2 regions of the Furfurilactobacillus rossiae genome follow, and region 1 is predicted to be linked to the other one. Evidence: riboswitches for the same ligand, from Rfam matches in the RefSeq annotation. Region 1 holds a riboswitch; the other holds the start of a gene.
The links. A riboswitch is a leader RNA that binds a small molecule or an ion and turns the genes downstream of it on or off. The one in region 1 is predicted to bind FMN.
Positions count from the first base shown of each region.

Region 2: it holds a riboswitch for FMN, as region 1 does, so the genes downstream of both, LROSL1_RS07030 (ECF transporter S component) here and ribD (bifunctional diaminohydroxyphosphoribosylaminopyrimidine deaminase/5-amino-6-(5-phosphoribosylamino)uracil reductase RibD) in region 1, are expected to answer to the same signal.

Region 1 is NZ_CP040586.1:140,366-155,248, reverse strand. Features, by position in the region: gene LROSL1_RS00810 (ATP-dependent Clp protease ATP-binding subunit) at 258-2,384, opposite strand; gene LROSL1_RS00805 (helix-turn-helix domain-containing protein) at 2,435-2,656, opposite strand; gene LROSL1_RS00800 (GlsB/YeaQ/YmgE family stress response membrane protein) at 2,834-3,091, shown strand; gene LROSL1_RS00795 (helix-turn-helix domain-containing protein) at 3,155-3,691, shown strand; gene LROSL1_RS00790 (IS3 family transposase) at 3,688-4,575, shown strand; gene LROSL1_RS00785 (glutathione peroxidase) at 4,850-5,326, shown strand; gene ribH (6,7-dimethyl-8-ribityllumazine synthase) at 5,395-5,865, opposite strand; gene ribA (GTP cyclohydrolase II) at 5,912-7,120, opposite strand; gene LROSL1_RS00770 (riboflavin synthase) at 7,104-7,715, opposite strand; gene ribD (bifunctional diaminohydroxyphosphoribosylaminopyrimidine deaminase/5-amino-6-(5-phosphoribosylamino)uracil reductase RibD) at 7,715-8,803, opposite strand; FMN riboswitch at 9,039-9,185, opposite strand; gene LROSL1_RS00760 (hypothetical protein) at 9,250-9,891, opposite strand; gene spxB (pyruvate oxidase) at 10,002-11,867, opposite strand; gene LROSL1_RS00750 (ABC transporter ATP-binding protein) at 12,319-13,062, shown strand; gene LROSL1_RS00745 (helix-turn-helix domain-containing protein) at 13,140-13,832, shown strand; gene LROSL1_RS00740 (IS3 family transposase) at 13,883-14,755, shown strand; gene LROSL1_RS00735 (hypothetical protein) at 14,822-14,883, shown strand, end outside.
Region 2 is NZ_CP040586.1:1,462,095-1,476,977, forward strand. Features, by position in the region: gene LROSL1_RS06990 (tetratricopeptide repeat protein) at 6-1,286, opposite strand; gene LROSL1_RS06995 (HU family DNA-binding protein) at 1,562-1,837, opposite strand; gene der (ribosome biogenesis GTPase Der) at 2,076-3,386, opposite strand; gene rpsA (30S ribosomal protein S1) at 3,538-4,734, opposite strand; gene cmk ((d)CMP kinase) at 4,807-5,502, opposite strand; gene LROSL1_RS07015 (LysM peptidoglycan-binding domain-containing protein) at 5,622-6,227, opposite strand; gene LROSL1_RS07020 (RecQ family ATP-dependent DNA helicase) at 6,274-7,872, opposite strand; gene LROSL1_RS07025 (helix-turn-helix domain-containing protein) at 7,869-8,885, opposite strand; gene LROSL1_RS07030 (ECF transporter S component) at 9,129-9,713, opposite strand; FMN riboswitch at 9,881-10,005, opposite strand; gene LROSL1_RS07035 (pseudouridine synthase) at 10,105-10,845, opposite strand; gene scpB (SMC-Scp complex subunit ScpB) at 10,848-11,459, opposite strand; gene LROSL1_RS07045 (segregation and condensation protein A) at 11,456-12,325, opposite strand; gene LROSL1_RS07050 (hypothetical protein) at 12,315-12,674, opposite strand; gene xerD (site-specific tyrosine recombinase XerD) at 12,722-13,639, opposite strand; gene LROSL1_RS07060 (CvfB family protein) at 13,629-14,516, opposite strand; partial or broken gene pyk (pyruvate kinase) at 14,669-14,883, opposite strand, start outside.

The DNA of each region.
Region 1 (14,883 bases):
AACCAGAGACATAGTTCCGTGTCGACGCTACTTAATGGCACGCTTTTGGTCGTTTAGTAGTGTGGGACGACTTTTGAGACGGAACTTCGGCTCAAAATCGAAGACGAAAACCGCGGTCTTAGCGGGTTGAGTCCGGTCCTCATGGAACGGCGTCTCTGGTTGCCGCAACGGCAGACGACCATAGCACTGCAAGAAAATATATATGTACTAAAGACCCAGTGTCAGCATGCGGCACTGGGTCTTTATGCGTTCAAACACTATTCGGTAACGCCGTCTTTGTCCAAATCCTTGATCTTGATTTCACCGTCAACCAAATCTGCTTCCAGATGTTTGGCATCCAAGTGATCCAAGTAGAAGTCAGTGACACGGTCACGAATTTGTTGTTCGATAACCCGACGTAATGGACGTGCGCCCATCGCTTCATCGTACCCTTGATCGATTAACCAAGCTTTGGCATCATCCGTTACCTTCAAGGTGATTTGCTTCTTAGCCAACGTTTGGTTAACGTCATCGATCATCAGGTCCACAATTTGACCTAAGTCATCTTTAGTTAGATGACTGAATTCGACGATTCCGTTGAACCGGTTCAAAAATTCTGGACGGAAGTATGGTGCCAACTTGTCCATCAAGCTCTTGTTCTGATTCTCATCGGTACTCAAGCTCTCGTTACCAAAGCCGGCGTTAGATGTGGCAATGATAATGGTGTTCTTAAAGTCGACCACATTTCCTTGACCGTCTGTCAAACGGCCATCATCCATGACTTGCAGTAACAGGGTTAACACTTGTGGGTTAGCCTTTTCAATTTCATCAAGTAACACGATGGAGTATGGGTTACGACGAACTTTTTCCGTCAACGTATTGGCGTTGTCTTCATAACCAACGTAACCAGCAGTCGTCCCAATTAGTTTGGAAACAGCGGTGGTATCCGTATATTCACTCATGTCCAAACGGATAATCGCATTCTTGTTACCAAACATGTCGAGCGCGAGTTGCTTAGCCAATTCCGTCTTTCCGACACCGGTTGGGCCGACAAACAAGAAGCTCCCAATTGGACGATTGCCTTCGTCAAAGCCGGCACGGTTACGACGGATTGCCCGAGCAACCATGTCAACCGCTTCATCCTGACCGATGACCTTACCCTTAAGGCGTTTGTTAATGGTCTTCAACCGTTCAATATCGCTGGCGCCCATTTGTGAAACCGGAATTCCAGTCAACCGTTCAACAGCGGCGGCGACATCATTGACAGTTGCGACTGGGCGTTCTTCGTGACCGCCATCTTTCAACTGTTTGGTTAACGCATCGACTTTGGCTTTTGCCTTACCAGCGGCTTCAAAGTCTTCCTTATCAGCGGCAGCCTGTTTGTCTTGTTCAGCCTGCTTCAATTGTGCTTCCAAACTAACTTTGTCAGTAACTGGATGCTGTGCAGCCAAGTGTGCAGCTGTCATGTCCAGCAAGTCAATCGCCTTGTCAGGCAACGAGCGTTGTGGAATGTACTGAACCGCGTAATCAACAGCGGCCTTCAGAACCTCGTCAGGCAAGTCAACGTTGTGGTGGTCCTGATACAACTTGCGAATCCCTTTCAGAATCGCCACGGTATCTTCTGCACTAGGCGCATTAACCGTAACGTCATTGAATCGGCGAGCAAGTGCTGCGTTCTTCATGATGGTGTTTCTATATTCGTCTTGTGTAGTTGCACCAATGACCGTCAATTCACCACGGCTCAGTGCTGGCTTGATGATGTCGGCCATGCCTTTGCCACCATCTTCACCACCAGTTGAACCAGTGCCTAAAATCTGGTGAATTTCGTCGAAGAATAGGATGACATTGCCAGCTTTTTTAACTTCTTTGATCAGGTTTTGAATATTTTCTTCGAAGCTACCACGATATTGTGTACCTGCTTCTAATGAAGATAGATCAATTGACCAAATCTGCTTGTCCTTGATGGCTGCTGGCACATCGCCATTCACAATTGCTTGTGCCAGTCCTTCAACGACGGCCGTTTTACCAACCCCAGCATCTCCAACAAGAATAGGATTGTTCTTAGTACGACGGCTTAAAATTTCGGCTGTTTCCTGAATTTCCTTATTCCGGCCAATCACCGGGTCCAGCTTGCCGTCGCGAGCTTCCTGAGTTAAGTTACGACCCAGTTTTTCCAGAATGCCTTGCTTCTTTCCGCTTTGAGCCGCCTGTTTGCTACGCCCTTGTTCAGACGCTGCCAAACGACCATTTTTTCGGTATTCTGCAAATTCTTCCGGTGTCATCTCGCGACCATTAACTAGATAACGTGATTCTGAGTTAATCCCATTCATGTTACCCATTAATTGATTAAAAATATCGTCCATGTTGTTGCCAAACGGATCGTTAGAAAAGTTTTGTTGTGCCATATTTAATTTCCTCCTCTGTACTAATGCTTCAGTTCAAAGCTCTTTAAAGGTTAGTTCATATAATGTGACTCCAGATCCCTTAGGATTTCCCACATTTGAACGTGCTGTGCACGCGCCAATGCATCTAGATCCCTAATATTCAACGGGGTCGCATCTGTTTGTCGTTTATTAAACGACTTGTGTAAGGTGGTATACCCGTAGCCACTACGCTTAGCCACCTCATAGATGGTCAAGTCATGCTCGACCAAATACGTCTTCACATCAATTTTCATGACATTCTCGGTAACCTCCCTTCGATAAATACTATATCACATCTGTGAATGTAGCACAAGTGTAAATGTACCACAAATGCGAATTATTTTAGGCATAAAAATTGAGCTATTCATCATTTCTTGATAACGTTAAATCAACGCAAAACCTTATTGCTTTCATAAGAAAGGAGCTTGCTTATGTTTGGATGGTTATGGTCGCTTATTGTTGGTGGATTAATCGGTGTTGTTGCTGGGATGATCACAAATCGTGATTTGCCAGCCGGCATCATTGGTAACATTATTGCCGGTCTGGTCGGAGCGTGGCTGGGTCAAATGATCTTCGGTCACTGGGGCCCAATGCTTGCTGGCATGGCAGTCTTCCCGTCCATTATTGGAGCGGTAATTCTGGTGTTGATTGTTTCAGCAATTTTCGGCATGCGTAAACGTAAAGAATGAGGTTTCATAGAAAAAAAGTGAAGTGAACCCCCGAGATTGGACAACAATCTCGGGGGATTTATTATGACTAAATTTAATTTAGAGTTACGAATTTCTATTGTGACACAATATTTAACGGGTATTAGTTCCATTCAATTGGCCAGAAAATACCATATTGCCAACAATGAAACGATTCTCCTATGGGTTCATCGCTTTAATCGTTTTGGCATTGCAGGATTAAAACCGAGACCTATGAACTTGGAATACTCTAGTGAGTTCAAGATAGAAGTATTAAACTGGAAACAACAGCACCAAGCTTCGCTTTCAGAAACAGCACTACACTTCAATCTCTCTTCACCAAGTACTATCTGGAAATGGCAAAGAAAGTTTGATTTAAAGGGACTCAGTGGCCTAAATAGAGTGAGAGGAGATCCAAAGACTATGGCTAAGCATAAGCATAAAAAAGTAACCAAACCCACAACAGCACAAATTCAAGCACGCCACGATAAAGATGAGTTAAAGCAACTCAAGCAAGAAAATAAGATGTTAAGAATCGAGAATGAATTCCTAAAAAAACTCGATGCCTTAGATCACGAAAAATCAGCTCACGCGAAACCGTGACCTTAATTGATGATCTGAGGCGAGTCTTCAAAACGTCGATTAGTTTTATCCTCAAAGCCGTTAAGATACCACGTAGCACGTACTATTACACTAAGCACAGCCAGGGACGAAAATATGATGATGACCAGGTTATCCAAGCCATTGATGAAATTCGCCAAACAGATGCCAAGTATACTCAAAAATACGGTTACCGTCGCATAACGTTAGTTATGCATGAACAGGGATTTAAAGTTAATCACAAACGCGTCCTCCGAATTATGAAGGAACAAGGCTGGACATGTCAGGCCTTTAATAAGCAAACTCGTAAATATAACTCATACAAAGGAGTTGTTGGTAGAATCGCCAAAAACAAGTTACACCGGCGATTCAAGACAGATCGACCATATCAAAAACTTGTCGCCGACGTTAGTGAATTTCGATACGGTCAGATGAGTCAAAGTGAACGAATCTATTTAGAGCCCATCATGGATTTATTTTCGGGTGAAATTTTGGCATTTAACATTAGCGCACATCCAACTCTTGAGTTTGCGTTGAAGCCACTAAAAGAAGCATTAGATGGACTACCTGAGCTTCCTTATCGAACAACGGTACACACAGATCAAGGATTTCAGTACCAACATAAGCAGTGGCAAAAAACGCTTAAAACTCATCATACCTTTCAGAGTATGTCCCGTAAGGCGACTTGCTTAGATAACGCCGCCATGGAATCATTCTTTCATCTCATGAAAGCAGAGATGATGGATGAACACTTCGAAAATCCAGAGAGTCTCGCGCAAGCGATGACTGAATGGATTGAGTTTTATAATAACCGTAGAATCAGGACCAAGCTAAAAGGCAAGTCACCAGTACAATACCGAGAACTTGCCAATCAGTTAGTAGCTTAATTTAGTTGTCCAAACTTGTGGGTTCACTTCAAAGCCATCCCCCTCTGGATGGCTTTTTTCTATGATTTACCTTTCGAGGAATGGAAGTATATTTCCATGTTTGGCTAATTCTTGATTTTGGAAGAGTACTTCCATTTTCTCCGTTTCACGTGAAACGTCCCGTGCCATCCTCGAAATCGGAAAATCTCGATTCTCGCATTATTTATGAAATTGACGCACAATAACCACAAGCAATGGTGTAACAATATCAAGCAACTAGAAAGGAGCATATTTAATGGCATCAATCTATGATTTTTCGGAAACTGAAATGAGCGGCCAAACCATCCCATTAGACAACTATCGCGGTCAAGTTCTCTTGATTGTAAACACTGCTAGCAAATGCGGTTTTGCGCCACAACTGGAAGGCTTAGAAAGCCTGTACAAACAGTATCATGATCAGGGTTTCAATGTTCTTGGCCTGCCGTCGAATCAATTCCACCAAGAACTAGCGACGGATGAGGAAACGGATGATTTCTGCCAAGTTCACTATGGCGTAACCTTTCCGATGACAAAGCGTGTTACTGTGAATGGTGACGATGAAGATCCGTTATTCACCTATTTAAAGGACGCTGCTGGTCATGGTCGAATAAAATGGAACTTTACCAAGTTTTTAGTAGGTCGCGACGGCCAGGTCATCAAACGCTATGCACCACAGACAAAGCCTGAGAAGTTTGAAACGGATATTGTGGACGCATTAAGCCAAGCTGAATAATTATCTATGTAAATCACGAGTTCTGTTGGCTCGTGATTTTTTGTATCTACATGCGGACAGTAGATCACCTAAGCATTGGCTAATTGCTTATGCAGATCAATTAGCTCAAGAATATCCGCTGCTACGTCGCTCCCCTTGTTACCGGCCTTGCCACCAGCCCGTTGTTGCGCCTGCTCTAAGGTATCCGTTGTTAATACACCGAAGACGACTGGTACGTCACTGTTCAAGGCCAATTGACCCACGCCCTTGGCCACTTCGTTACAGACATAATCATAATGGCTAGTTTCGCCACGAATCACCGCACCAAGTGTAACTACCCCTGCGTAACGATTTGTTGCTAGTAATTGCCTGACCATCCCTGAAATTTCAAACGCACCTGGTACCCAGACAACGTCAATGTTATCATCGTTTACTTCATGCCGGTGTAGCATATCTTGCGCGCCACCCAGTAGTTTGCCTGTCACCGCCTCGTTAAAACGGCTGACGACAATCGCAATTTTACCTGGATGTGCTAAGTACTCTCCTGCAAAAACTGTCATTTTCTTATCCTCCACTATTAATAGTTCTTATGAATTTATCCACCGTTTAATCAACATGTAAAGCATGATGAAATTTAAACTGCTTTGTTCTTAAATAATCGTGATCCTCGGCGTACACAGGCACTTCAAGTGGCACACGTTCAACCACTTCGATGCCATATTTTTGTAGACCAGCAATTTTATCTGGATTATTGGTCATCAAACGAATTCTGTCGACACCCTGATCATGTAACATGGCTGCGGCAATCCCGTAGTCACGCTCATCTGGTTCAAAGCCAAGATGTTCGTTTGCCTCTACAGTATCGAGCCCCTGTTCTTGTAACTGATAGGCGCGCAGTTTGTTTTTCAGTCCAATCCCGCGACCCTCTTGGCGTAAGTACAACAAATAGCCACCTTCCGCGCCGATTTTAGTCATCGCCGTAGCAAGTTGTTGACCGCAGTCACAACGTTTGGAACCCAGCACATCCCCTGTAAAACACTCCGAGTGCAAACGTACTAACGGAACATCACTTGCACTCGCCGAAGTTGAATGAAGGAGTAACTGCAAACGTTGATCCGTCGCACTCTCATAATCGGTTAATGTAAACTTGCCATACTGCGTGGGTAACTTAACCTGTACATCAGCCGTGACTGCCCTGTCATTAATCAAGTAACGGTATTGAGTCAAGTCATCGATTGTGATCAACGGAATTCCTAACTTCGTCGCTAACTGTTTTAGTTCTGGCAAACGTCGCATATGACCGTCAGTGGTTAATGTTTCACAAATATACGCAGTTGCTGGCTCCTCGCCTGCCAGACGGGCCAAGTCGACTGCCGCCTCTGTATGTCCACGCCGAACCAGCACACCACCTTCCCGTGCAATCAATGGGAAAATGTGTCCTGGTCGTTCAAAGTCAGCCTCAGCCGCGTCAACCTGACCCAAGCGGCGGATTGTCGTTGCGCGTTCATATGCTGAAATACCGGTGCTCGTGTGACGTTCATCCACGCTAACCGTGAACGCAGTATGAAAATGTTCTGTGTTTTCCGTAGTCATCAAAGTCAGGTTTAACTGCTCAGCTTTTGTGGCTGTCATAGGCACGCAAATCAAACCGCGACCATCCTTCGTCATTGTGTTAACTGAATCTGGCGTTGCTAGCGAGGCAAGTCCAATCAAGTCCCCTTCGGCTTCTCGGTTGGCATCATCGACCACTAGAATCAGTTTGCCATGCTTCAAGGCCGTCAGTGCCGTTGTCATTTTTTCAGTAAGCGTTGCCATATGCTTGGTCTCCCTTCATGTTCTGTAAGTAGCGATAAATGACGTCGATTTCAATATTCACCTCAGCACCCGTCCGTTTAATCGCAAGGATAGTAGCGGACTGTGTTTGCGGGATAAGACTGACAGTGAACCAGTTGGCCATTGCCTTCACAACCGTCAGACTGGTGCCATCAACGGCAATTGCACCTTTGGTCACCACTTGATTAGCTAACGCTTGTGGCAATCGAATCTGAACAAACCGTGCGTTTTCATCCTGCCATTCTCGAATAATGCGGCCGACGCCATCCACGTGTCCCTGCACGATATGACCGTCAAATCGGCCATCTGCAGGAAGCGCTCGTTCAAGATTGACAGGTTGCCCAATGTTCATTGAGGACAGCGTCGTTCGTTTGAATGTTTCCGGCATTACGTCAAGGGTTACGTTTGAGTCACTCACCGATGTCGCCGTCAGACAAACGCCGTTTACTGACAAACTGTCGCCCAGCTGCAGACCCGTTCTAATATTCGACGGTATCGTGATTTCTAGCATTAGGGTATGGCCCTGACGATGAATTTGTGTGATCTTACCAAGACCACCAATAATTCCAGTAAACATCAGTCCAGCCCCCAATCTGCCGCCAGTGATGGCCGGATGAATGTCATTTTAGTGGCATTCCCACAGCTTTCTATCGTCACTGGGGTAAATCTCATTCGCATTGAATCCGCACGACTGGCGAAGGATGCCAGTGACCGACCACCAAAGATTTCCGGAACTTGATAAATAATAAGCTGATCGACCAATCCAGCACGAAGAAAAGCATCATGGATATGAGCGCCGCCTTCGACTAACACAGATTGAACACCTTGATCCGATAACGTTTGAATAACCTTGTCAATTGACCACTCCGACGTTTTAAAGGTTCGCCGTGTATCTTTGTCTTCAATGCCTTTTGTCGACTCTTTCCCTGTCACAAAGTGCCATAGGGGCGCCTCATTCGTTTGCCACAAACGTGATGTATGAGATACTCGATTTCTGCGATCCAAAAGAACACGAACAGGTGGGTAGGCTACCCTTCCTTTGACCAGCAAACGTGGATCATCATCGATTGCCGTTTGACTGCCGATCAAAATTGCCTGCTGTGTTGCGCGTAAGTGATCAACGTCCGCATTGGCTACTATATCAGTCAAATAAGTCCGTTTGCCATCGTTCAATGACAATTTACCATCCAAACTTTGAGCAACTTTGACAGTCACCAACGGTCGTTGATACTCATAGTAAAAGTTGTAGGCACGATTCAATTGCCGAGCGACCGTTTCCATCAGGCCCACATGAATCTGAACCCCATGCTCACGCAAATAGGCAATGCCTTTCCCGCCAACTAAGGGATTCGGGTCCTGTTGCGCAACATAAACTTCTTTGACACCCCACTTCACCAATTGGTGTGCACACGGTGGTGTTTTGCCATAATGACTGCATGGTTCCAAAGTGACATACATCGTTGAACCAATCACATCTTCGGGGTGTGTTACATGTTGATACGCGTCAACTTCAGCATGGGCATGACCAAAGCCAACGTGATGTCCCACAGCCAGTACGCGATCGTTTTTCACAATCACAGCACCCACCAGTGGGTTCCGATACGTTAAACCAGCGCCCAAACGTGCTGCAGCAATCGCTTGCGCCATATAGTCCGACTGTATCATCCAACCACCCCGTTTTTAAATGTATTGAAAATTGCTCGGTTCTTCCCGAGCTTCGGCATCACTCTACAAAAAAACGCCCCGCGAATATAAAAATTCACGGGGCGGTAAATTTGCCTAGGTAAACAAACCCTGATGAAAGCATTCCATCAACGTTTGTAACGATGATTGTTGTGAGACTGCACCAATTTAAAAAACGTACTGCATAATTAACTGGTCGGCCACAAATGATCATCACCAATTTCTTCTCCCATCCAGACTGTACTGTCGGTTGCAGATTCACACTGCATCAACCGCTTGCGCGGGTCACGGACTTCAACAAGCTGTCAAACGACACCTTGTTGTCACCGTCGGTCGGGAATTTCACCCTGCCCCGAAGAAATGATTTATTCAACTGGCATAAAGATATTAGTTTTCAAATTAATTGTCAACGCACAAATTATGATGACTCAATTTATGACGATGGGGTAATTGCGCGCCGCTACTGGATCAGCAACGCTAATCTGCTGGCGCAAAATAATTTGCCACTGTGATCGTGGCAACGCCGTCACGTCGTTTAAGTACAGTTCTCGGTGCCAGTCATCGCCATGATCAATAACAAATGGGCTATTGCCGATAAACATTTGCAGTTTTTCAACCAATGCTGGTGTAACTAGACCGATTTGGCTAACCTGTGCTTCCAGCCCCTCTTTGAACCGTTCATAAGTAACATCACCAATCATTGGCATACTTTCCCTTAGTTGATTGATAGCAGCAATCACAGCATCTGCAGGCATAAAATTGGGTTGTTTCATTCGCATCTGGTAGCGTTCATGGTCATCGTGCAAAGTGCCGTACCAGTTCACCATCAACGGGTAGTGTACAAATTTACGAAAGGTTGCAATGGGAATCCCATGTGTCGGTGCAGTTGACAGGAATTTCCCCAACGCTAGCAAAATTGCCGCATCACGCATGAATTCGGCACTACTTTCATCCCCTTCGCCATCAATCCGCAGATAGTTCCGTTCACCAAGGTCAACAATACTGCCATCAGTCGTTGTCATTGCGTATTCGTCTGGCTCAACTTCGGCCCAATTAAACAAAAATGCCATGTGCATCATCCCCACTTTTTGTGGCGACTTTATCACATGGCATTTTGTGTTTGCTGAAATTCAATCTTGCATTTGTCGGTTAGCGAACAAACTAAATTTTATATTAGCAATTAATCTTCTTCCGAGGCTCCAGTAGACGCGTCGATATCACCTGATTGTGGGTCAGCTTCCACTGGTGTTTCCTCCTCCGTGTCTTCAGAAGCGCCCGTCGATGCATCGGCTTCGTTTCCGTTGTCTCCAGAAGCTTGTTTCAAAAAGTAACTAAACGGCTTTAATGCCTGAGCCTGATACTTTTCGACGAAGGCATCTACCTTGTCCTTAGGCTGGAAACTCGGATCAAGGAACATGTGTTGCGTTGTTAGTGGCATTTCATGGGTAAATTTCACATCAATGACCACTGGCGCACTTGCCTGTTTTGCGGCGGCCATGGCTTGTTTGAAATCGTCCAATGTCTTAACGGTATAAGCCTCTGCACCCATCCCACGGGCAATAGCGGCCCAATCTGTTGCTGGCAGATCAACACCAGAGAGTGGCTGATTACTGTCGTCTTTTTGTTCAGCTTCGATAAAGCCTAGCGTTTCATTGCTGAAGACGATGTTCACAATATTCAGATGATACTTGACCTGAGTCAGGATTTCTTCCATCAGCATGGCAAACGCACCGTCACCGCTCAGACTGTATACATCGCGGTGCGGGTAATTGATTTTCGCAGCAATCGCAGCCGGCAAACCATAACCCATGGTTGCGTATTGACCGGAAGTCGTCCATTTTTGATCGCCGTGAATATCAACTAAACGTTCAAAATTGATGTTGACGTTACCAACATCAACAGCAAAGACAGCTTTATCACTAGCCGTTTGGTTCAACACATTAAAGACTGGTTCTGGCCGAAGTGGTACTTCTTCATCATCTTTGAAACTATCTTGCCAAGAGCGCCAATTTTCTTTGTCAGCTAGCGCAGCTTTATAAAAAGCACTCGGTTCCTGCTGTTCACCTTTAGCTGCAATAGCTGCTAGCGCTTTCTTGGCATCGGCGAGAACTGGCACGTCAATATGATGCCGTTTGCCAAGCTTTTCAGAATCTACATCAATCTGGATAACCTTCGCCTTCGGAGTAAAGAGCATCGAGCTAAACGGCGAGTCATTCCCAACCCAAACGATCAAGTCAGTAGAAAAGCCAAGGTCAGCACCAGGTTTAGGTGCAACTCGACCCGTTGAGCCCATGTAAGCTGGATACGTTTCATCCAAGACACCTTTGCCCAAAACAGATGAAACCAGTGGCATCTTAAACTTTTCAGAAACAGCCTTTAATTCATCAGCGGCACCAAACGCACCCTTGCCAAAGTAAATCATGGGCGCCTTAGCCTGTTCGATCAGTTTGACAGCTTCTTCGATTTTTTGCGGATCTGGTTCTGGATATAGTGGCGCAACGTGATTAACTGCGTTTGATTCATACGTATCATCAATCATGGCCCAGCCAAAGTCTTTAGGAATCGTCAATACGGCAACGCCGTGATACTTATAGGCGTGCCGAATCCCCTCGTCAACTAGCTGTGGCAACCCTTCAGCATTCATTGCGGTTTTATTCCAAACAGCAACATCGTTGAAGGCTGGTTCCTCATCCATGGCTTGGAAGAAATCCCGGTTCATATTGCTTGAAGGTACCTGAGCCACAATGGCCAGCAACGGTGCGTGGTCATGACGAGCATCATACAAGCCATTCATTAAGTGGATGGCACCAGGACCCGCTGATCCAAAACAAACACCAATTTTACCAGTCAACTTTGATTCTGCTGAGGCAGCCAATGCGCCAGCTTCTTCGTGACGAACCTGAATGAACTTCAATTTATTACTCTGGTTATAAAGAGCGTTCATTGTTGAATCAAACGAACCACCGGGGTAACCAAAAATATGATCCACGCCCCACGCTTCAATTACCTTCAGTACTGCATCTGAACCACTAATCTTATTGGCCATATCTGGTCTCCTTTCATAAATCATGACAGTTTTTAATTACTGTTTATCAAAGTTTCAATATAAATTTTCAATATCGAAACTTTGTGAAAAATGAAATCGCTTTCGGTGATTAATGTAAACGCATCTTTTTCATCTGTGAAGCTGTGAAATAGTTAACAATACGTGCTCTAAATGCCTTGCCACAACAGTCTTAGCCTAGCTTTTCAGAAAAGATGGTTAGAGAATATAAAGCTCAATATTTAGTTCACTTTCCGGCAGTCAAGCTAGCCCATTTTCACAATTTTAGGCCATTTGTTACACGTGAAACGTAATCAGGTTTCTGGTCACCAGTTAACAAAAATTCCGCCATAATGTGCCGAAGGTTAGCACTTCAATCGGTAGTCTTTTCGCCACCCAAACGCTATCTTACGATAAAATAATAAAAAAGTTATTATCGAGGAGGCGTTTAAAAATGACAGATGTTTTATCATTGAACCATGTTGCCAAACATTTTGAAAATCATCAGGTGCTAAGAGACGTGACGTTTGCAATTCCAGCTGGTCAAATCGTCGGCTATATCGGTCAAAATGGTGCTGGTAAGAGTACCACTTTAAAAATCATTCTTGGCCTAGAGCAACCTAGTGACGGTGAGATAACTATTTTAGGCCAGTCACTGCACGAACATCGTGATGAACTCATGCAGAGAATCGGTTATGTACCCGAAAATGCTGATATTTTTGAAGCCCTCACTGCCAATGAATACCTTAGTTTTATTGGCCAACTCTATGGGTTAACCGAGGCGGATGCTCGCTACAAAGCGCAACAGCTGCTCACCATCCTAGGTAATGGAGATAGTTTCAACAAACCCATCAGCAGCTTTTCAAAAGGCATGCGGCAGAGCGTATTGATTATTGCGAGTCTTCTACACAATCCTGACTTACTGTTTTGGGATGAACCACTGAACGGACTTGATGCCAACACCGTCCTAATCATTGAAGAGGTCTTGGGTAAACTTCGGGATCAAGGCAAAACCATCTGTTACTCTTCTCATATTTTAGATGTCGTCCAGGCCGTTAGTGATCAAATCTTGTTACTTCACGATGGCAGGGTAGCGGCCCACGGAACGTTTGCTGATCTATCAAACAGCACTGACACTACCCTCCAACAGCTGTTCAATGACATGACCGGTTTCAAAGAGCATGGTGAAAAAGCCTAAGCGTTCATTGTTATTGTCCCCTTAGAGTAGACAGACGAAATAATAAATCGTCTATCTATTTCTAAGGGGATTTTTGTATGGAAAAACAAGGACGTTCGTATAGTCTTGAACAAAAGCTAGACACTCTTTATCAGTTCAAACACTCAGGCAAAAGCATGAGGGCGTTCACCAAGGACTTTGGAATCGCATTTGTAACACTTAAAAAGTGGCTTGGCCTTGAACAATTAGAAGATTTTAAAGCGCTTGAACCAAGTCATGAATGGAAACGGTATTCGCAAGATACAAAGAATGCCGCAGTTCATGATCGCTTAGTCAATGGACTGTCTCAACTAGATATCGTTAAAAAGTATCAGATTAGTTCTACTTCTGTTTTACGAAGGTGGGTAAATCAGTATACTAATGGCAAGGAAATCAAAGCCACTAGTAAAGGACAAACAACCCATATGAAACAAGGTCGAACCACCAGCTATCAAGAACGTATTGAAATCGCAAAATATGCCCTCGTTCATGAGAAGGATTATCACACAACTGCCAATCATTTTAACGTGTCCTATCAACAGGTTTACACATGGGTACGTAAATACGAGAAGGATGGGATTCATGCGCTTCAGGATCGTCGTGGAAAGCGACTAAATCGTGAACCTGAGGAGCTAAGCGAAAAAGAGCGTTTAGAGTTGCGCATCAAAGAGCTGGAAGAGCGCAATGACTTCTTAGAAACACGTGAAGATTTGGCAAAAAAATTACGGGAGATTCAAAGGAGGAATCAATAGATTGGTTACACCCAGTAACCCGAATCGAACGTTATCAGGCGATTCAGGAATTGTCTGAACAAACTAATCCACGAACGCACAAACCTTATGTCATCGAACAGCTTTGTGCCCTTACAGGTATCAAGCGCGCCGCCTATTACAAATGGACACACCGAAAGCCTAATCAACGTGAGCTTGATAATGAAGTCATTTGGCAGTTCATTGAAGAACGTGAAGCTCGTGACTATGGCATCTATGGCTCACAACGAATGACACGGCTGATTAACCGTGAAACTGAGTTTCACGTTAATCGCAAGCGTGTGTATCGCTTGATGGATGCTCACGGCATGACCGCTTCAATTCGTAAAGCGAAGGTTGACCGTAAGTCCCAGAAAGCTGAAGTCATTACCGCAAACATCCTTGACCGTAAGTTTTCCGCTAACGAACCAAACCAACGATGGGTTACCGACTGCACTGAATTACAGTACGGCATAGATACCCTTAACAAAGTGAAACTAAGTGCCATTAAAGACCTCTATGACCATTCAATCATTGCCTATAATCTTAGTGACACAGAAACAGCGGCGGCTGTGACTATCACATTACACCGGGCCTTAGAAACTTGCCCAGACGCAGAACCACTGTTACATACTGACCGTGGTTCTGCGTATACAGCTCGAATCTATGACTTAGAATTACGTCAACATCACATCACACACAGTATGTCTCGTGGTGGTAAACCTATTGATAATGGCGCCATGGAAACCTTTTGGAGTCATATCAAAGATGAATGGTTTGATCTACGACCGGCCGGCACGTTCAAAGAACTTGTCGCCTTAGTCGACGCTGGGATCGACTGGTATAACAATGGTCGTCCGCAAGAAACACTAAACGGCCTGACTCCGAATGAATATCGGAATCAGACCGTTCGCAAAGCAAGTTAATTTATATTATTTCGACTGTTTACTTGACTGGGTCATGTCCACATCGACGTATTGGGGGTGTCCTAAATGCTCTATAAAAAAGGAAAAGCTAACAAAGAAAGTGGACTACTTGTTTTTTTGGATCGCTT
Region 2 (14,883 bases), 1.3 Mb from region 1:
TATTTTTAGTAACCCTGATCTTCGTAATCTTCCAAGGCGGCAACCATTTCTTCATCCTCTGGTTGCAACTTCAGATAGTTCCGGAGCAAATTAACCGCAACTTCGGGCTGGCCCTGCTCACGGTAGAAGAAGAATGCTGGCTTTAAAAAGTCAGGATTGTCTTCAAAGTAAGGCCGTGCTGCATCATAGTAAGTTTGCGCTTCTTCATTCTTTTCCAAACGAACGTATGAAACCGCCAAATTCCAGTACACTTGTGGGTCAACTTGATCACGCTGAACGTACTGCGTGGCCAAATCGACATTTGCTAGATCGTGATGAGACTGAACGTACAAGTTGCTCAACTGGACCATGAGCGTCTGATTATCAGGATCCAGCGCTAAACCACGTTTGAGGTAATCCTCAGCAGCTTCATTTTCCTGCAGTTTAAGCGCCAAATTCGCAGCTAATCCAAAGAGGTCCTGGTTATACTCATCAACACCTAAACCTTCCTGAGCGACCTTGTAGGCTGCCTCAACCTGATTATCATCAGACAGTGCACGGGCAAGATACGGATACAGTGACGAATATGAAGGATCCTCGTCATGCAACTGTTCAAATGTGTGAATCGCCTTTTGATTATCCTTGAGTTGCGTATACACAAAACCAAGTTGAAAACGAACATCCGGTGTCATATCGGCTGTATGAATCTGCTCAAGGTAACCGACGGCCTGTTCAAATTTACCCGAATTAGCATAGGCAACCCCAATGCGGGAAACCAAGTCCACGTCTTCCATCTTTGGAATACCACGTTTGATTAAATCCAAATAATAGTTAATTGATTTCTGATATTCACGCATCATGAAATAGAATTCACCAAGCGCAAACAACACCACGGGCTCATCTGGTGCAATTTTTTCGGCTGCTAATAATTTTTGTTCGCTAACTTCAAATAACTCTTCTGATTGATAGAGGTCAGCCGCCACTAACAGACTTTGTAGATACGCGTCAGAATCTGGTGAGACTGCGTCCAAATAATTAGTTGCAGCGTCCGTATCCCCCTCATCAATCGCAATGTCGGCCAAGCTCGTTCTCAGTTCGTCCTCATCTGGGTAATCTTTTAATAATTTTTCATAGATCCGTTGCGCCTTTTTATTGAAACCTAGGCCATATAATTGTTCAGCCAAATTATACAAAGTGTCGTCATCATCTTTACGCAATGCCCACGCAAATAATTTATTTGATTTATCTACCTGACCGCTTTGTAAAGCATCGAGCATTTGAACCGAATAACTATCCGTATCACTCATGTTTCGGCCTCCTCTTAATTCCTAATATCGACATATCATTATACCCTTATCCGGCGTTTAACACCAGCAAACGCACTGATAGTGTTGCGGTAATAGTGCGAGTATCGTTGCATCGACCAGAAACACTGCTCCCTGGGACCGGTTTCATGGCAGCATTCGATTTTGACAACCGTAAGTGCCAAGATAACCACTATCTCAAGCAAACTATGACAATTAGTTTGGGAAAAGAAAAAAGGACCCAGATTTCTCCGAGTCCTCATCCATCAAGTAATAAATTACTTAACGGCATCCTTTAAAGCTTTACCTGGCTTGAATGCAGGTACCTTGCTTGCTGGGATTTCGATTTCTTGCCCAGTTTGTGGGTTACGGCCCTTACGAGCAGCGCGTGAACGTACTTCGAAGTTACCAAAGCCGATCAATTGCACCTTGTCGCCCTTAGCTAAGCTCTTTTGAACTGAGTCAAAAACTGCATCAACAGCCTCGGTTGCTGATTTCTTGGTTAAACCAGTTGCTGCTGCAACATCGTTAACTAATTGTGCCTTGTTTGCCATGTGAGATTTCACCTCCGGATTTGGGCTTAGACGTTTAATTATGTAAACATCTAGTAGCCATCTCTGAGTGGTCCAGAAACGGCGAAACAATAACGGTCAACCGCATCATTTCAACATTCAATTTACCACACAGACATCGTTTGAACAAGCAAAAAAGTGCATTTTCCCTTGTTAAATCAGTGTTTCTGGCTATTTTTATAATGAAAGTGATTGAATCGTTCTAATTTGACTGATGCAACTACTTTCTTTGACGCGGAATTAGGTGAATTGGTGTCCCCGTAAAGTCGAACGCCTTACGAATTTGATTCTCCAAAAAACGCTGATATGAGAAATGCATCAGCTCCGGATCATTAACAAAGAAGACAAATGTCGGTGGCTGAATTGCAACTTGGGTGACGTAATAGACACGTAACCGACGCCCGTTTTGTGTCGGTGTTGGTGTTGTTGCAATTGCGTCAGTAATCACGTCATTTAACGTCGAAGACTTAATTCGTTTGCGATGGTTCTCGTTAACTTGCTTAATTAAAGCTGGTAACTTGTCCAAACGTTGGTGCATCTTTGCAGACACGTACACGATCGGTGCATAGTCCAAATATTGGAACTGGTCACGAATCTCTGCTTCAAAATTAGCCATCGTGTAATCGTCCTTGGTCAGCGTATCCCATTTGTTAACAACGATGATAATTGCCCGGCCAGCTTCGTGTGCGTACCCGGCAACGTGCTTATCCTGTTCGCGAATACCTTCTTCAGCATTCAAAACGACCAGCACAACGTCACTCTTATCAATTGCACTCATCGCACGCATGACAGAATACCGTTCTGTGTTTTCATAAACTTTGCCACGTTTACGAAGCCCAGCGGTGTCAACCATGGTAAACTCATCGCCATCGGGATCTGTAAACTTCGTGTTAACGGCATCACGAGTAGTACCGGAAACATCCGAAACGATGACCCGATCTTCGCCTAACAAAGCATTAACAATGGATGATTTACCGACATTAGGCCGACCAATCAAACTGAAACGGATACTGTCATCCTCATCGTTAGCTGCATCGGTTGGAAATTCTTTAACCACCGCATCCAATAAATCACCCAAACCAGTCCCATGAGCACCGGAAATTGGGTATGGATCGCCAAATCCAAGTGTATAAAAATCATAAATTTGTTGACGTTGTTCTGGATTATCGGCCTTGTTTACGGCTAATAAGACCGGCTTATCAGCTCTGTATAAAATCTTTGCGACCTGTTCGTCCTCGTCGGTGACACCTTCTACCGCACTCGCCAAAAAGACGATTACGTCAGCTTCATCAATCGCAATTTCTGCCTGTTCGGTGATTTGCACACTAAACGGTTGATCTGACAGATCGATCCCACCAGTATCAATCAAATTAAAGTGACGACCGAGCCACTCGGCAGATGAATAAATACGATCACGGGTAACCCCCGGCGTATCTTCCACAATGGAAATTCGATCACCAACTAAACGGTTAAAAATAGTGGATTTCCCGACGTTTGGTCGGCCAACAATGGCCACTGTTGGATTAGCCATAGCTTTCCTCCTGTTCTTGTTCAATATCGTGTCCTAGTGTACGCAATTGTCACATATTTCGCAACAATCCGCCCGCTAGAAGACATCGCATCGCATTACCATAAAAAAAGATTCCCCCAAAACGGAGGAATCCATGGTAGCTTAATTCAACCTATTTGTTTAAATCGTTACCAGTCAAATCACCAATGGTGAAACCACCATCATCATCGCTTGAGTAATTTTGAACATCATTACGGGAAGCACCACGATCTTCGTGTTCTTCGTGGTTATTTTCACTGGCTGGCTTTTCTTCCAATGCCTTGATGGATAAACCGAGACGTTGTTGTTCAGGATCAACATTCAGAACCTTAACCTTAACATCTTGTCCAACCTTCAACACATCATTTGGCGTAGCAATGTGTTCGTGAGAGATTTGTGAAATGTGAACTAAACCTTCAACACCTGAGAACACTTCAACAAATGCACCGAAGTCAGTCAAACGACGAACAGTTCCATCAAGAACGGCACCAACCGGAGCCTTTTCTTCGATGTCATCCCAAGGACCAGGTTGTGTTTGCTTCAAGGATAATGAAATCCGTTGACGATCAGGGTCAACATTCAATACCTTAACCTTGATTTGTTGGCCAACCTTTAAGACATCACTTGGCTTATTAACATGCTCGTATGAGATTTCGGAAACGTGAACTAAACCATCCACACCACCAAGGTCAACGAATGCACCAAAGTCAGTCATACGTGCAACTGTACCTTCGACAACGTCTCCAGCGACAAGAGTTGCAAATAATTCTTCACGCTTTGCCTTGTTTTCTGCTTCAACAATGGCACGGTGAGACAAAATCAACCGGTTTTCGCTTGGTTCGATTTCCACAATCTTAAACGTTAATTTTTGACCCTTGAATTGGTTTAAATCTTCAACGTAGTGATCAGAAACCATCGATGCGGGAACAAATCCACGAACACCAGCATCAACAACTAAGCCACCCTTGACCACTTGTGTAACAGTAGCATCCAAATTGTCGCCGCTTTGGTATTCCTTTTCAATGTTGTCCCAAGCCTTGCGGGCTTCCAAACGACGTTGTGATAACAGGTAACTGCCGCCTTCTTTATCGTTGCCAATTCGTGAAATGACAACTAAGTCCAGGACGTCGCCAACTTTTAATGAATCTGAATCAGAAGTTAATTCCTTTACTGGTACGACACCTTCAACCCCGGTGTCGCCGATACCAACAATTGCTTGTCGGTCTTCGTCAAGGGCCAATACTTCACCCTTAACGACATCGCCAATGTTTACTTGGCCTGCGTTATTTAACGCATCTAATAATTCTTTGTTGTCTTCGCTTTCGCTCATCAAAAAATCCTCCTAGTGACAATATCTATTTAACATAATAATCGAATTACCGACGAAATACCAGTAATAAGCCTAACCTTGATGATTTAAATATTGATCAACGGTCTTTGAAATTTGTTCGACCACTTGCTTAACCGACAGTGAAGTCGTATCTAAACGTTGAGCATCCTTGGCCTGAACCAATGGTGACGTCTCCCGATGAGAATCTTTGTAATCACGAGCCTGAATTTCATCTTCCAATGTCTCAAGTGAAACCTCAATGCCCTTACTCTGATTTTCCAAATAACGTCGCTGTGCACGTTCCTTAACGCTGGCAACCAAGAAAATTTTTACTTGGGCATGAGGCAAGACCGTTGTGCCAATATCACGGCCATCCATTACAATACCACCTGCCGCAGCAATCTTTTGCATTTGCGCAGTTAAGGCAGCCCGCACTTGCGGTAATGCAGCTACTGTTGAGACATTATTAGTAACGTTCTCACTACGGATTGCCTTTGTGACATCCTGATCACCTGCAAAAACGAGTTGATCCGGCGAACCAGCCGCAAAATGAATCGGTGTCTTATCGACAACGGCCATTACAGCGAGTTCATCATTTAGTTGAACATTCTGTTGCAGTGCGACCCATGTAATCGCCCGATACATTGCACCTGTGTCAAGATAAACGTATCCATATTTGGCGGCCACGAGTTTAGCAACCGTACTTTTCCCAGCTGAAGCCGGGCCATCAATGGCAATCTGAATGCCATTTACAGCAGAATCATTCATGCTTGTCCTCTCCTATACACATTCTCGAACCTTATCATTATACCGAATGTTGAAACACAAAAAAATGTCTCAGTTTAGGTTATTACTAAAATGAGACATTTCTTAGTTTAATTTCATTGTTATTTAACACGCAGCTTCTGTCCTGGTGCAACTTGTGACGAACTTGAAAGTCCATTTAGTGTTAACAGTTGCTGCAAAGACAATCCGTTATTAACTGCGACACGGTACAAACCCTGACCAGCTTCGACTGTGACATATTTATTGCCACTATCTGAGCTACTAGAACTACTTTGGCTTGAAGACGAACTGGTGTCATCTGAGCTAACAGTATTATCGCTGGATTGTGTCGTGGCTACAGAACTACTGTCATCTGTGACACTACTGACGGATGTTGTATCAGTCGAACTCGTGGTGTCACTAACTGAGCTCACAGAAGATGACTTGCTTGAGACTGTCTTTTTTTTTACAGATGAACTACTCGTTTTTTTCTTAGATGAGGAGACCGACACGGCCGCGCTCTGAGGATGATTGAATGTATTCATGTGAGCCAGGTAATACCAGGTTGGTACTGCGGCTAACGCAATGATAACCAGGACAAGCAATGCTGTAATTAATGAATTATGGCTGTTACGCTTGCGATTAGCTGTACGAGATACTTCACCGTTATCCTCCGAAAACTTTTTGTCCCAAGGCTTTTGTCCTTGAGGGTCGTTATTTTGACTCATGACGTTTCCTCCCTGTTTCCTATCACTGTCTAACATACTAGCATATTCAAACATTGGAATTAGTAAAGTTTTCGCTAAAAAGTGCCTCAAATTGCTGACGCCAGCCAGGAATTTTCATTGTCGTTTTCAATTCATGCTGATCCTGTGCCAATCCCAATTTTGACAATGAAAATTCCGTTCCAATAGGCGCACAGCAATTGTGGTCATGTGGGACTGAAGATTCATTAAAGTCAGTCAATAATTTTTTTCGCAAACAATCAGGAGATCGCGTAAAGTTAATGAATTTGCGCAATGCAAGTTGCCGCTCTTGACGAAGCGCGCTGAACCGATCTATCAGTTGTTGTTCGCTAAAATGATGCTTTTTGTAATAGTCAAGTAATTGATCCATATCCGTTTGTAGCGTTGGCCGTTTGGTCTCATAAAAGGTTCTGACTTGATGATCATTTGGCAGCGGAAGCGTTGCCAAATCAGCCGGTAATTGTTCGTCACCAGGCGCAATGAGACAGATTGCAATACTTTGTTGCCCATCACGACCGGCTCGTCCAATTTCTTGTACGTAATCATTTAAGTTGCTTGGTAAATGATAGTGAATGACAAAACGAATGTTATCTTTATCAATGCCCATTCCAAACGCACTCGTTGCACAAACAATTTGCAATTGGTCTGCCATAAATTGTTGTTGTACCGTATATCGCGTTTGCGCATCTAAGCCGGCATGGTAGCTGGCTGCGGGATAACCAGCATCGTTTAACCGTTGCGCCCATTCATCCGCTTGTGCCTTACTTGAAAAATAAATAATTCCAGGCTTAACAATCTCTGCCATCAGGCCCATAAGTTCGGTAGCCTTCTCCTTTCGCGAAGTAACTGAACGCATCACTAGAAAAATGTTGGGACGATTTACCGACTGTCTGATGACTTGAACGTTCTGTTGATCATCGGTAACGGTATTCATCGACGAATTTCTTTCAGCGCTTGATCTTAAATGTAGCTGTGTCAAAATATCGGCTTGAACATGCGCATCAGCAGTGGCTGTCAACGCACATGTTAACGGATTGTCCAATTGACTACGAACATCGCCCAAGCTCAAATAGGCAGGTCGAAAGTCTGGCCCCCAAGTCGAGATGCAATGAGCCTCATCAATAACGAGCAGACCAATATTGCAATGCCGAACTGCCGTCATTACACCCTCATTTTGAAGCATCTCTGGTGAGATAAAAATAAATCGGTATTGTTGTAGTCTACTTAAGATGCTGTCTTTTTCCGGCTTGGTAAGCAAGGAGTTTAGTGCCACTGCCCGCCGTTCACCGCGCTGATTCAGTCGTCCCACTTGATCTTGCATCAACGATAACAGTGGCGACACAATTAAACACGGACGGTTTATCAAATAAGTTGTCAGTTCATAAATTAATGTTTTGCCACTTCCGGTCGGTAGAATGGCTAGGACATTTCGTCCTTGTTGCAAACTGTCAATGGCTTCTGCCTGTCCAGGTCGAAACTTCTTAAGGCCAAAATGAGTATGCAATACAGCTTGTCGATCACGCGCTAAATCAACGGCAGTCTCTGATAATTTTAAACGTGGATCATCTGGTCTAACATGACGTGGTAATTTGATATCATTGTCAATTTTCTGCGGTTCACGACTCATTTTTGCTTTGTCTCCCAAATTTGTGTCATTCGATACTGAAAAAACTGATCCGGCGTGGCATCTAATGTACCTTGCCAATTATCAATATTGGCTGGCTGTCGTTTTTCGATACTTTCACGAGTAGCCTCGTCAACGCATTTTTCATATGGAAATTGATCCAACGGCAATAAAATCGCAGCAGTTAATAAATGTTCATTAATTGTGCTAGGTTTCAATCCTCGTTGCTGAGCTATCGTGGCCCTTGTTGTCCCTTGCTGAACGACGGTAAGTGTTTGCTTCACTGGTCGTGATAATGCCTGATCCATAAAAGGACTTAATAAATTACGCCAACCATGCGTATCAGCCTGGCAAAACTGTGCAAATGCAGCTAGGTTGGCTGCTTGAATTAAATCAATTTGCCATGTCGGCAAGTTCAAGGCTTGTGAAAGCTGTTGAACAGTGTATCCTGGATGCTTTTCACCGGCCAATTGGCTCAAAAAAACATCTGCGTTGCGCGGCGGAAGCGTCTCCAACCAGTGATTTAAGGCCTGTATTAATTCACATAAATGATTTTCATCAAATGAACTGCTTCTGAACCAGCGCCGCACTTGTACTCTTGCTCGTTCACTAACACTAACAGGAAAATAGCCCATATCGTGATGAATGGTATGCGACAGGGCCTGCATACCTAATAAAGTAGTTTCAGTCACGATTTTCACGTGCATAACACGGTACATTTGTCGTTGTTTTATGGGAAAGAGTTCTGATAGTTCATGATTTTCCAGCGCCTCATTGCTCAATAACTGGCCGTCCGACTGAACTGTCACTCGTTTTTCCCGCACTAACTTATTTACTGCTCCGTTAAAAGTATCCCACTGTAACGATGGCAGTACACTCAGCCATGACAACAAATCATAGCGAAGCGCCCAATAGAGCACTGACACCGTTCGTTTGCCGGTCAAACAATTAAAAATAACTTTGGGGCGTCGTGGTTGCGAAGCCGATAATAAACGGATTAAAAGTTCTGGATTCACGCCAACCCCTCCTACAATGTTGTGATGTCAGTTTAACACAAGACCGCCCACTACTAGTGACAGAAAGGAACTGTGACATAAGTCCGATTTGAGAACGAGCATTAACGAAAACTGACCTATTCCCGAACTTTGGGAATGGGTCAGTTTTAGGTTAAGCGGCGTTCTCAGGACTTCGGAGCGAGATTTTGCTCACATTATTCGTCCTCAATAAACTTATGTCACAAGCTTCATTTATTCAATTCACTATTTATTATTAATGGCACGATGCTGTCGGTTTAGCCATGGCGCCATCCGCCAATAAACAATCCAAAACGCAATACCAATAATAACGCCCTTAATTAGATTGAATGGCACCACCACGGTCCAGATCAATGCTGGAATGTTTGTCGATTGCGGTAGGCCACCAACCTTCATGTATAGCGGAAACATTAAAAACGCGTTGAGCAATGCCATAATAATTGTCAGTAGCACTGTACTCAGTGAAATACCAACTGACAATTTAAAGCCGGTCTTCCGGTCTGACCGTGTTAACAGCCAATAAATCGGAATCACGTACGCCATATTAGCTACAAAGGCAATCGTATCACCAATTAAGCTAAAAGGATTGATGCCCTTTAGTAATAAATGCAAGACCACAGCGATTAGCGCAATCAATGCACCATCGCCCAACCCATAAATTACTGTTCCCAGCAAAATAATTAGCAAACTGAGATCCAGCTTCATAAATGTTGCTCCCGGTAAAATCGGAAACTCTAAAAACATGATGACCGCTGCAACTGCGCCTAACACGGCTACGCTGATCATCCGACGTAATGCTGTACTGCCCATCTGAAACTCCTCCTTAAACACCCTCGATGAAACTGTCACAGTTTTTCACCTTAAGTGCCATTTTAGATGGGTCATCTTCTTTGGCATGGCAATAAAAAAGCCTCATCATATTCCTTCAAGGGAACACGATCAGACATATTGAATCCACCAAAATAAGACTCATAATTGCCAATCTTCTTTATACCAGACTTTACTGTCGGCCTTGGAATTTCACCAATATCAATCCCCATCAGATGGAGAGTTGCGGGCTATCACCGCCGGTCGGGAATTTCACCCTGCCCTGAAGACGAACCAAGTATTCTATTTGTAATTGCTTACAAGTGAAGTTTAACACATAACCAAAAATGGTCAACATAATCTTCCTTATGGTAGACAATTATGTGACAAAAGATTAGCGACGAAAACCTTTTTTGTTTGAAATCGATTCACGTAATGCCTCGAGTTCGACAGATTTCAGTTCACGGTAATCACCAGAAGTCAGGCCATCAAGAGTCAAAGGACCATAACTATCGCGTCGCAACTTTTCTACTGGAAAGCCAACCGCGGTCAGCATGTTTTTAACTTGATGATTATGTCCCTCATGGATTGTTAATTGAACAATGGCCGTGTTTTTACGGTGATCTACACTAATCAGCTTGCTTTTAGCTGGCGATGTCTTATGCCCATCAACAACAAGACCATGGCGCAGTTTCTCCAAAGCGTCGTTTGTCGGCACACCCTTTACTTTAGCCACATACGTTTTATCAACCTTAAACTTAGGGTGCATTAACTGATTAGCCAGTTCACCGTCATTGGTCATTAACAGCAATCCGGACGTATCGTAGTCCAAACGGCCAACCGGATAAATCCGCTCATCAATATCGTCCAGTAAATCAACTACTGTTCGACGTCCCTTATCATCGTGGGCAGTAGATACAACACTGCGCGGTTTGTACAACAAATAGTACACAAACTGTTCTTGCTGAATCGCAACACCATCTACTTGAATGGCATCATCCGCAGTCACCTTTGTGCCTAGTTCCCGAATGACCGTCCCATTAACTTGGACATGTCCTGTCGAAATTAGCGTTTCAGACTTACGCCGCGATGCAACGCCGGCCCGAGCCATAACTTTTTGTAATCTTTCTGCCATTATTAATCCTCATGTTTTTCTTTGTCTTCTGTTGTACCAGCCAATTGATCTTGAAAAGCCGCCAGGAACAAATCACCTGTTTCTGCCTGAGCCTCGTCTAACGTTTCTGCTTGCGGTAACGGTGGCAATTGACTAATGTCATTTAGACCAAAATAGTCTAAAAAATAATTCGTTGTTCGATATAAAATTGGTCGACCTGGCTCATCTTTGCGCCCGTGGGCTTCCACAAGATTGCGAAGCACTAATTTTTGCAGCGTTGCTGTGCTAGACACACCACGAATCTCATCAATATCGATTCGCGTTACTGGCTGACGATAAGCAGTGATGGCAAGAACTTCCAATGAGGCTTGCGATAAATTAGTCGCTAGCGGTGCCTCAAAATAACGTTTAATTACACCCGCTAATTCCTTCTTCGTAGCCAGTCGGTAGATACCATCGTTGTCTAGCAAACAGAGTGGATCATCCACACTTTCTTCATGACGTTTGGCAATCTGATCCAATATCGTGTTGATTGCCGCGCGCATAAATCCTGTTGCATGGGACATTTCTGCAACTGAAATGCCTTCGTCACCGGCAATAAACAGAAGTCCTTCAATTTGTTCGATATTTGTCATGACTCTTTTTCATCCTCAAATGGCGTTAATACTTCTTTATCTAGATCATCCTTGCTCCGTTCACCGGCAAAAACCTGAATCGGACCATTAACAACACTTTGGTCGAACCGGACAGCATTCATTTTTGCTAGTTCCAACATGGCCAAAAAGGTTGTCACAAGTTCATCAGTTTGCGGTTGTTCAGAAAACAAGTCCTCAAAAGCGGTCGGCCGCTTACGATCTAATTTATTTAACATCACCCGCATCTGTTCGCGAATAGTAAATTGGTCGCCAGACACCGTTCGAGAAACAGGTTTGGCAATTTGTCGTTGTGCCAACATATGCTTAAAAGCAGCCTGCAAATCAGCCACCGTAATACCTGGAACCAAAGAACCCAATTGGACATCCGCTGGCACACCGCTCGCAGCGCGAGTAAATTGTTGTTTACGATCTTGCTCTTTGTCACGCAATTCATCAGCTGCCTGTTGATAACGACGATACTCCAGCAATTGCGTGACTAATTCCGACCGCGGATCCGAATCGTCGGTAGCATCCTCATCTTCGTCAGCCGCCCGAGGCAATAGCATTCTACTTTTAATCGTCATGAGCGTCGCCGCCATGACAAAGTATTCGCCTGCTACATCCAACTTCATATTTTGCATCTGATGCAAATGTTTTAAATATTGCGACGTAATCGCTGAAATTTGAATGTCATAAATATCCATCTCTGAGCTGCGAATCAGGTGCAATAATAAATCTAACGGTCCTTCAAAGTCAGCAATTTTAATCGTCGGCTGGTTTGCTAGTGCTAAATTGACTTGTGCCTCCCGATCATGAGCACGTTGACCAGGCCATGTCTTACGAGTGTCTGTCGCATTAATGCCCATCAATATTCCTCCACCGCATAATCATTGGCGTAGTGGCAATAGTGCCCATCACCCGCTTTTCAGGGAATAATTCTGCTACGGCATCTAAAATAGCCTTTCTCGTACTATCATTACGTTCTTGAGGTGAAAGAACAAGTAATCGGATAAGCACAAACTGATCTTCTAATTCAAAGCCCACGACACCAGTAAATTGATTATGATTGTTTCGCCATAGGTACATTTGTCGACCACTGCCGTCAGTATACCAATCCATCTCTGCTTTTAGATGCTTCATATTGTGAAAGTCAGGCAAGAAAGACAGTAAGCCCATGGTTGTTTTTTCATAATCATCACGGTATTTAACTAGCATTGACTTCGTCTCCTTTCCAACATTCCTTTATTCTGCTATCAACTGACTTATGCTCGCGGATGGGCCTTTTTATAAACTTCTGTTAATCGTTGCTTAGAAATATGAGTGTAAATCTGCGTTGTTGAAATATCCGCATGGCCCAGCAGTTCCTGAACCACCCTTAAATCAGCGCCATTTTCCAAAATATGTGTAGCAAACGAATGGCGCAACGTATGCGGTGTCACATCTTTCTTGATTCCAGCGCTTTTAACCATCGCTTTTAGGTTTTTCCATACGCCTTGACGCGTAAGTTGTCGACCGTGAGCATTAACAAAAATCGCTGTTGTTGGTTGCCCATGGACCAATTGTGGGCGCACGGTGTTCATATACGATGTTAGCCACTCTGTCGCAAGATCACCAATTGGAATGATACGTTCCTTATCGCCCTTACCAACAGTTTGAATGAAGCCGAGATCTAAATGTAAATTGTTTCCAGTCAAATTAACCACTTCACTGACTCGCATGCCAGTTGCGTACATGACTTCGAGTAAGGTACGATCACGAATCCCCAGTGGTTTGCTGACATCTGGAACAGCTAATAATCGGTCGACTTCCTCAACCGTCAAAACTTGTGGTAAATGTCGAGCGCGTTTTGGTGAATCAATTTTCAACATTGGATTTTCGTCAACGTACCCGTCCCTCGTCAAAAACAAAAAGTATTTCCGTAGGCTTGAAACACTGTGGATGACCGTGTTACGGGCTTTGTGCGCTTGATCTTCAATTTGCAGGTAATTCAGGATCACGTAACGATCCACCTGTTTAAGGCTAGTAAGTCCTTGACCCGCAATAAACTGGCTAAATGCCTGAATATCCTGTTTGTAACTGATGATGCTATTCTTGGACAAACCACGCTCGACCTTAATATAGGTCAAATAGTCGTCCATCGGATCCACAATCGAAGTTGGAATCTTATTTTCACTGTTCATTTGCTGCTTTAACACCGGTCTCCGTTAACGTAATGCCATCTGCACTCTGTTCAATGTAACGGGCTTTGAGTAAATGACCCACTGCTCGCTTAAACTGCCCCTTACTAATCCCGAAATACGCCTTGATGGCATCAGGATTACTTTTATCTGTAAACGGCAACGTATGACTCGCTTCATGTCCAAGCGTTGCCAACAGCTGCGCAGCATCTTCACTAATTGCCTGATAAGCTCGCGGCTTTAATGAAATGTTCAGTCCACCATCAGGACGCACACCAATAACACGGCCGTGTACTTGTTCCCCTAGTCGTGGTTCATGATCACGCTCAGAAGGATGAACAAACCCAAGATAATAATCGTCAGTTATAACTAAAGTCCCAGCTAGTTTTAATCGGTATACTGTTGCTGTTAAATCATGATTTCTGTCTGCAGTTGTCGCCCGGCGACTGATAGCAGTAAAAATTTCAGAATCAGCTAAATGCGCCCACAAACGGTTTTTCGCATCGACAACAAGGCTAACCATCAAACGATCACCTTTTTGAGGCATCAATCCGTCAATCGTTGGTAATTCGTCCACCGAAACGACAAAATCTTTGTTGGGCAATCCAACATCCACAAACACGCCTAGGCCGTGTGCGGACCGAACAACTGTCCCAAACGCATAGTGCCCAACCTGGGACTTTGGAATCGTCGTTGAGATCTGATAATCATGATCTTCATTTTCGTAAGCAAATCCAGTAACCTGAGCACCTATTCCCAGTTTATGGTCTGCTTCTTTTTTATCAAATTGAAACGAAAATCCCTCACATTGAACAATGTAATAATCTTCGTTTTGATCAGTGACCTTTGTTTCAATCACACGGCCTAATAAATCGTGCATAGCTGCCTCCAAATCAGTAATTTCATTTTGTCTATTATAGCAGAAAGCTTGATTGCAAGCGACATCCGCCTATAAAGACCCGTCAATTTAAGAAAGAAAAAGGCCGCCGACAAACGTCAGCAGCCTTAAACGAATACTTTTTAAAATTAGTCGATCCGCATAACACGCATGATGTTAGTTGTACCCTTTGTACCAACTGGTACACCGGCAGTAACTAAAATCGTGTCACCCTTTTCAGCTAAGCCTTCTTCAACAACACGTTTCTTAGCTAATGCGAACATGTCATCAGTGCTTGCTGGGGCAGTGTCGATAACTGGGTAAACACCCCAGTTGATCATCAAACCGCGTTGAGTGCGTTCGTCAAACG